2 regions of the Pseudoalteromonas sp. SD03 genome follow, and region 2 is predicted to be linked to the other one. Evidence: predicted binding sites of a transcription regulator. Region 2 holds the regulator's gene; the other holds the start of a gene.
What was found. Region 2 encodes sigma-54, which starts transcription at its own class of promoters, with help from an activator protein. Its sites were predicted from a motif close to GTTGGCACGNNNNTNGNNT; they were not measured.
Positions count from the first base shown of each region.

Region 1: a site for sigma-54 is predicted at 2,225-2,243, ahead of hmpA (NO-inducible flavohemoprotein). Genes of this name have one in related genera too.

Region 1 covers NZ_CP162514.1:3,346,378-3,350,598, reverse strand. Annotated here, with positions in the region: gene ABZP26_RS15655 (LysR family transcriptional regulator) at 1-547, shown strand, start outside; gene norR (nitric oxide reductase transcriptional regulator NorR) at 553-2,118, opposite strand; gene hmpA (NO-inducible flavohemoprotein) at 2,284-3,465, shown strand; gene ABZP26_RS15640 (endonuclease) at 3,505-4,158, opposite strand.
Region 2 covers NZ_CP162514.1:454,300-458,520, forward strand. Annotated here, with positions in the region: gene rapZ (RNase adapter RapZ) at 1-683, opposite strand, end outside; gene ptsN (PTS IIA-like nitrogen regulatory protein PtsN) at 703-1,155, opposite strand; gene hpf (ribosome hibernation promoting factor) at 1,160-1,447, opposite strand; gene ABZP26_RS02175 (RNA polymerase factor sigma-54) at 1,474-2,973, opposite strand; gene lptB (LPS export ABC transporter ATP-binding protein) at 3,308-4,033, opposite strand; gene lptA (lipopolysaccharide transport periplasmic protein LptA) at 4,030-4,221, opposite strand, start outside.

The sequences.
Region 1 (4,221 bases), 640 kb from region 2:
TCAAACCTTGCATCCGCAAGTGCAATTACAAGTGATTATGGATCAAAAACGCTTACGTTTAGATCATGGCCAAGCACATATCGCAGTAAGAGCTGGACCCAGACCGGATGAGGGTGATTATATTGCTCAGCATTTAGCGGCGCTCTCGTCAGGATTTTATGCATCAAAGCATTACATTAGCCGTTATGGGTTGCCACAAACATTAGCGCAACTATCGCTGCATAGCTTTGTGTCAGGTGTAGCAGGGTATAATGCCAAAGTGCCTTACTTTGCATGGGTTGATGAAAATATTCCCCCGTCGCAAGTTAAGCTAAGAGTGTCAGAAACCTCAGAAGCGACCCGCGCCATCGTTAAAGGACTCGGTATTGGCGGATTACAGCATGATGTTGCAGCGCAATACTCTGATTTAGTCCCTGTACTGCCTAATGAACTGAGTTGGCCAACCGATTTGTGGCTGGTTACGCATCATTTAGTGCATCGAACGGCAAAAGTTCAAGCGTTTAGTCAGCTATTAAAAAATTATTTTAAGCAGCGAAAGTTAAGTTAAAAAGGCTACAACGATTTTTTTATTGAAACACCTAAGCGCTTGGCTAGCCGCGTTAAGTTAGCGCGGTCGACCTGTAAACTACGCGCTGTGCTTGCCCAGTTATAATTATGTTGTTTAAGTTGCTGTATTATAAGTTGCTGAGTATAGGTATCTGTGGCTTGCTTTAACGAAATGTTGTTTGCTAAAGGTGGGATTACAAGCTGGTTTGAGTGTTCAAGAGCTAAGGTGTTAACATCGCTTAAATTTAGCTCACAATGCGCAGGTTCAATAGTAATAATTGGTTGCTGCCACTGATGTTGTTTAGCCTTTAATGCAGCCCGATTAATCACATGCTCAAGCTCCCTCACATTGCCTGGCCAGTCATATTTTTTAAGCAGCAGTTGCGTTTCAATACTGAGTTTTAGCTGTTTAATAGCGAGCTTGCGGGCTGTTTTTTCTGCAAAATAACCGGCTAATAAAATAACATCTTCATCACGGGCTTTCAATGGAGCGACTGTGAGTGGATAAACACTTAATCGATGGTACAAATCGGCGCGAAACCGTCCTTGTGTTACTTCGTGTTTTAGGTCGCGATTGGTTGCTGCAATCACTCTAACATCGACATATTTAAGTTCATCTTCGCCAACGGTTTGTACTTCGCCACTTTGCAGTACGCGTAATAATTTACTTTGCATAGCCAGAGGCAGCTCGCCGATTTCATCTAAAAATAAGGTGCCGCCATCGGCTAACTGAAATTTACCTTGGCGGGCATTTTGGGCGCCGGTAAAAGCGCCTTTTGCATGGCCAAAAAATTCACTTTCTGCGAGGTTTTCAGGCAGTGATGCACAATTTAAATGAATTAATGGCTGATCTTTACGTGCGGAGTGTAAGTGAATATTACGTGCCACCAACTCTTTGCCGACCCCAGTATCACCTAAAATAAGGACACTAAAGTTTGATGCCGCAACCAGTTTTATCTCATTTTTAAGCGTTTGTATTGCTGAGCTTTGGCCAATAATTTCACCACCATCACGTTTGAGCGCCTCACGGTTTAACGCTTGTACTAATTCACTAGAGTGCTGCGCATGTTGTTTGTAATGGGCAAGCTCTAGGGCTGTTTTAAAGTGCGCACTGCACAAGGTTTGTAAGGTGTTGAGTGTATCAGTGGTAATACCGTCAAACGCATTGGCGTTAAGGCTATCAAAGGTCAGAATGCCAAGTAGTGCGTTTTTATCATAAAGGGGTAACCCTAAGCAGGCATGCACTGGAATATCACCGGTTTTAGCCAGTAGTAGCCCGTCGTATGGATCAGGTAGTGGACAGTCATGTGCAAATTGCAGAGCCAAACGACTACTGCAGATGGCTTTAAGGCGAGGATGCTCCGCAATATCAAAACGTCGTCCTAGGCTATCGGGCATAAGCCCTTTAATGGCTAAGGGTTTTAATTGCTCACCTTGGCGAATTAATAATGCACTGGCATCGCTGGGAATAACACGTTCAACCGTGGCTAAAAGTTGCTCAAAACTGTGAGCATGTAACGTACTTTGCGCAAGTTCTAATGCAACTTGCGTCAGGTTGAATTGTTGGTTCATGTCAAAATGACCTTTTAGTGTATTTTTACAGGTTTTATAGTAGGTCATAAAGACCCATCTTGTAAAGCGAGTTAATTTAACCTTTTGAATATTATAGGTTTAATTGGTTGGCACACTCTGTGTAATGCTAAATGCAAGCAGTTAGTTATTACATAGGAAATAAACATGTTATCCGATAAAACCATACAAATAGTTAAAAGCACGGTGCCATTGCTTGCAGAGGCAGGTACGGTCGTAACCGATCATTTTTACAAGCGCATGTTTAGTCATAATCCCGAGCTTAAACATATTTTTAATATGACTAATCAAGAAACGGGTCGTCAGCAATTTGCATTATTTAATGCGTTGGCTGCGTACGCGCAAAATATTGATAATTTAGCCGTGTTAAAAGAGGCGCTAGCGCGAATTAATCATAAGCATACCAGCTTAAATATTTTACCTGAGCATTATCCTATTGTGGGCGCACATTTAATCGGTACGTTAAAAGAGCTTATTCCTGAGCAGTTTACTGCCGATGTTGAATATGCGTGGCGCGAAGCCTACGGTGTACTTGCTGATATTTGTATTACCGAAGAAGCGGCATTGTATGCGCACAGTAAAAACAACCATGGTGGCTGGGCAGGCACGCGCCAGTTTGAAATTACTGATAAACATATTGAATCTGAATTCGTAACTAGTTTTACGCTGACACCTGTGGATGGTAAAGCAGTTATTACCTACAAGCCAGGACAGTACATTGGCATTAAAGTTAAGCCTGAGGGCGCAGAATATGAAGAGATCCGCCAGTATTCTATTTCGCAAAAGAGCAATGCTAAAAACTATCGTATTAGCGTTAAAAAAGAGTGCCAACCAAAGCCTGGCGTGGTGTCTAATTATTTACACTCACTAGAGCAAGGCGCACGAGTAGAGTTATACCCGCCAGCGGGAGATTTCATTTTAAAAAATGAGGCAACTCCAGTGGTACTTATTTCAGCAGGCGTTGGCCAAACCCCGATGATGGCGATGCTGCAAACGCTACTTAGTGGTGATAAAAATCAAGCGATTAGTTATTTGCACGCGTGTGAAAACAGCCGCGAATTTTCATTTAAAGGGTATTTAGCGCAGCAAACGGCAATGCATCCACAGCTAAAAACATTTACTTGGTTTAATCAAGGTGGCGAGGAGTGTGATTTCACTGGGCTAATGGATTTATCGGTGCTTGAGGCATCATTACCTATTAGCGAAGGGGCATTTTATTTGTGTGGACCAGCATCATTTATGGCTTACGTAAAAGGCCAGCTACTTGATTTAGGTGTGCAAAGCTCAAACATTCACTACGAAATATTTGGACCACACCAAGCGTTATAGGTTAATTAAAAGCGTGTGTTACACGCTTTTAATTTAAACTTACAGCTTTTTACTATTTGTGTTAGCAGCATAAGCTTGTTGTTGCCAAGCATTAAATAGCTTTTGTTGTTTAGCTGAAATTTTTAAACCATACGTTTTTTGCATGTAAGCGTACGCATCGGCAATGCGTTTACGTGCATGAACAGGCGGTTCAACAACACGTTGTTTAAAATTAACTTTAACCTCACAGCGACCATATTGCGTCGCGTTTTGGGCTAACATGCCAAAGCGGTAGTTTGAGCGATCGGCGTTAATTTCACCAATTGCAGGGGCTAAATTGTTTATATCGGCTTCCATCAAGCGAAACTTAGCGCTAACTTTGCGGCAGTTTTTACGCCCACCATCTTGCCAACATTGTAACTGGTGACCAAATTCCCATGCAGGGACAATATGTTCCCATTCAATTCGCAGGGCACGTTGATTTACTTTGCCTGAGCGGGTTAGTGTGTTGCGAGGCACGTAGCCACAATGGGTAGGGTCGGGTACCAACTTTTTGCCTTGTTTTTTTATATCGCAACCACAATAAATACTTTTAGCGTTTTCGGGAAGGGTATTAATTAAGTGCTTTTTGGCACTCGAAAACCGCGTAAATTGTTCGCCCATTGCTGAAAAACAAGCACAGCAAGCCAACAAAGCTAAAATAAACCGAATCATATCCATCACATACGTGAACTACAGGAGCGGCTAGTTTAAGGCCTAGAATAAAAAAGTAAACTG
Region 2 (4,221 bases):
GTTTGCACAAATGTTTGAATTTGCCATGTAAATTTTTGCACTATACTGTGACTTGCTAGGTAGTCTTTTACTGGTTGGTCCAGCCCTGTAAGTGGCTTAAGTTCAGGCTCCCAATGCGGGTTTGGTAAAAAGCGGGCATCGAATACGTAATCTGCTTCTTTAGGGATGCCGTGTTTAAAACCAAATGACTCAAAGGTAATGATCAGTTGTTTATCTTTTTTTCCGAGTATTTTTTCACGAATAGACTCAGCAAGCTGATGCACACTTAAATCTGTGGTATCAATCATATAATCAGCACGATTAATCAATACATCAAGCAGTTGTTTTTCTTTTTTTATGGCTAAATCAAGCGGCAAAGAATCAATAGATAAAGGGTGGAGACGTCGCGTTTCTGAAAAACGTTTTATTAATGTTTGATCGTCACTGTCTAAATAAAATACCGTTGGTTTAGTAAAACCAGGTAAATATTCAATGATTTCATTAAACTGCTGTTGCTCTTTAGGTAGGTTACGTACATCAACACTCACGGCAATTTTATTATAACTGTCGGAAACACTGCGCACTAATGATGGTAATAAATTAAGAGGAATATTGTCTACACAATAATAACCTAAGTCTTCCACAACGCGTAACGCCACAGATTTACCTGACCCTGAACGACCGCTTATAATTATTAATTCCATTTATCACCTTTCTTTGTTACTACGATTGACTGACGATAACCTGATATAGTTCGCTATCCGATTTGGCGGCGCGTAACTGTTTACAAAATTCTTTATCATTGAGCTTATCAGCAATCGTGGCTAGCGTCTTCAAATGCTGCTGATTATCGCCATCGGGAACAATTAACGCGACAAAAATGTCAACCGGTCGGTTATCAATCGCATCAAAATTAATAGCTGTTTCGCTCACTAAAATCAAAGCAAGGGGCTCTTGAGCACCACTCATGCGACCATGTGGAATAGCAATGCCTCGGCCAATGCCTGTACTTCCAAGCTTTTCTCTTGCAGTTAATGCATTAAGAATATCTTGTTGTGTTAAATAGGGCAGCTTATTGTGAGCCAATTCACTGATAAATTCTAAAATTCTTTTTTTACTATTAAAAAGGACCGCAGCTTTACTGCAGTCCTGACAGATAAGTGAGCTTAGTTTCATAGTGTTAGTGTCGAGCAAGTTTCTCTTTGTGTTTAATTACTTGACGATCTAGCTTGTCAATGAGCGAGTCTATAGCGGCATACATATCTTGATGCTCAGTAGAGGCAAAAATCTCAGCGCCACTAACATGAACGGTTGCTTCAGCTTTTTGGTTTAGTTTTTCTACATCGAGAATAACGTGCACATTCGTTATGTGATCAGTGTGCCTCTGTAACTTCGAAAATTTACTATTTACGTAGTCTCTAAGCGAGTCGGTAATATCTACATGGCGACCAGTTAAATTCAGTTGCATAAACATTTTCCTCTTTGTTGTACGCCTTAAATCAAACTTTTACGTTGATTAGACGGGGGAATAGCTAGAGATTCGCGATATTTTGCAATGGTTCTCCTCGCTACTTTAATTCCTTGCTCTGCCAATATATCTGCAATTTTACTATCACTCAATGGTTTAGCTGAGTTTTCTGCAGCGATTAATTTTTTAATTAATGCACGTATTGCTGTTGATGAACATTCGCCACCATTTTCAGTACTTACATGGCTTGAAAAGAAATATTTAAGCTCAAAAATGCCACGTGGTGTATGCATGTATTTTTGCGTAGTAACACGCGATATAGTCGACTCATGCATTTCCACCATTTCAGCCACATCGTTAAGCACCATAGGCTTCATAGCCTCAGGACCGTGTTCAAAAAAGGCCTGTTGCTGCTGCACAATACAGTTGGTTACTTTAAGTAGCGTGTCATTTCTACTTTCTAAGCTTTTTATAAACCATTTAGCCTCTTGTAAGTGCGAGCGAATAAATTGGCTATCACCACTTGATTTAACCGTACGCGACATAGCTGCATATTGGCTATTTACTCTGATCTTAGGCATGCTATCTGGGTTTAATTCAACTACCCAACGACCTTTAACTTTTTTAACCGACACATCAGGAATAACGTATTCAGACTCTTCTCTGACAATAGTGTCTGCCGGTTTTGGGCTGAGCGTATGAATCAACGTCATGATTTCTTTTAGCTCATCTTCTTTAAGCTTTGTTTTTTTCATTAACGTGCGATAGTCACGTGCAGCAAGTAAATCAATATGATCGGTTAAGATCATTTTTGTTTCGTTTAAAAAAGGTGTGTCTTTATCAAATTGATTTAGCTGAATACACAAGCACTCTTGTAAACTACGCGCGGCTATTCCCACTGGATCAAATAGTTGAATACGCTTTAGTACCGCTTCTATTTCGTCAAGTTCAACTTCATCTTCGCCGTCGTTTTCTTGGTTAAAGCTTTCTAATATTTCTTCACAGCTAAGGGTTAGAATCCCTGAATCGTCCACAGCTTCTACAATTGCAATAGCTATCGCTTCATCGGTAGGACTAAACGGCGTCAGTTGAAGTTGCCACATTAAATACTCATGCAGCGTTTCAGTCGAAGAGCCTTGATAAATAGATTCATCTTCTGGCATTGGGCCCGATGAAGAGGCAGGCGCAGCGCTCATATATTCATCCCAAGTAACATCCATAGCCATATCATCGCTAATGGTGTCTTTGGTCATTGCTTCGCCGCTATCTTGCTCATACTCGCTAGGTTTATCGTCAGCTGAGGCACTTAGCGTTAAGTCATCGTTATCGGCTTTTTGTTCGTTTTTACCTGCAGTGTCTTCGCTGTAATCGTGTTCTTCAACTTCAAGCAAGGGGTTGCTATCGAGCGCTTCTTGAATTTCTTGCTGGAGATCCAATGTACTGAGTTGCAATAAGCGAATTGCTTGTTGCAACTGTGGAGTCATTGTAAGTTGCTGGCCCATGCGCAGCTGTAATGATTGCCTCATGTATCTCTAACAATCCTTTTAAATTACGGTCTGTTGACCTTTACGGATTAAAATTTGTTCAAACTAGGGGCGGTTTAATTGCGGCGCGAGGTTTGTAACCTAGTGGGCTAAGTCAAAACCGAGCAACAAAGAGTAAATCGTCCCTAGGCAGAACCCGAAGGGCAGCGCCTGTTTGGCATTGATGCTGCGTTATCGCCTATTTATGGGGAATACCACACCACATAGGCTCTGCCTTGCCTAAATACCAAACAGACTGCTGCAAATTCAACCTTGAAAGGTCAACAGACCTAAGTATAATTAATCTTAGCAGATGCTTAGTGTAATAACACACATATTAGAGCTTGAACTGCTCGCCTAAATAAACATCGCGTACTGTTTTATCGTTTAATACATATTCTGGAGTGCCTGATGCAATTAACTCCCCATGAGAAACTATGTAGGCTTTTTCACAAACATCAAGAGTTTCGCGTACGTTGTGATCTGTGATAAGTACGCCAATTCCTCGGTTTTTAAGATGCTCTATAATCTTTTTAATATCTAATACTGAGATAGGATCAACCCCCGCAAAGGGTTCGTCTAAAAGGATAAATTTAGGGTTTGCTGCTAACGCGCGAGCAATTTCAACGCGGCGACGTTCACCACCTGATAAAGCCATACCTTGACTATCGCGGATATGCTGAATGCTAAATTCATCAAGTAAATTATTTAAGGTATCTTCGCGTTGTTGTTTATTTAATTCTTTACGTGTTTCTAAGATAGCCATTAAGTTTTGATAAACAGTCAGCTTTCTAAAAATAGACGACTCTTGCGGTAAATAACCAATCCCTAAACGCGCTCGGCTGTGCATCGGTAATAAAGTAATATCTTTATCATCAATTGATATTTTGCCTTTATCGCTAGGCACAAGGCCTACAATCATATAAAAAGTGGTGGTTTTACCTGCACCATTAGGGCCAAGTAACCCCACAATACTGCCAGCTTCAACCTCTAGGCCAACGTTTTTTACAACTTCACGACCTTTGTAGCTTTTAGCTAATAGCTCTGCTTTTAATGTGCTCATGGTTGGCCTTTATCATCTTCTTTTTTATTTTCAACAGGGACTAAAATAGTGTGTACACGGTCTGTTGAGTTTTCGTCTTTTTCTGCGCTAATTAACTGCTGCTCGATATCGTAAGTGATACTTTTAGCTGTTATTTTTTGACCTGCTTGAGCAATGCTTGCATCGCCGATTAAGGTTAAAAAACGCAG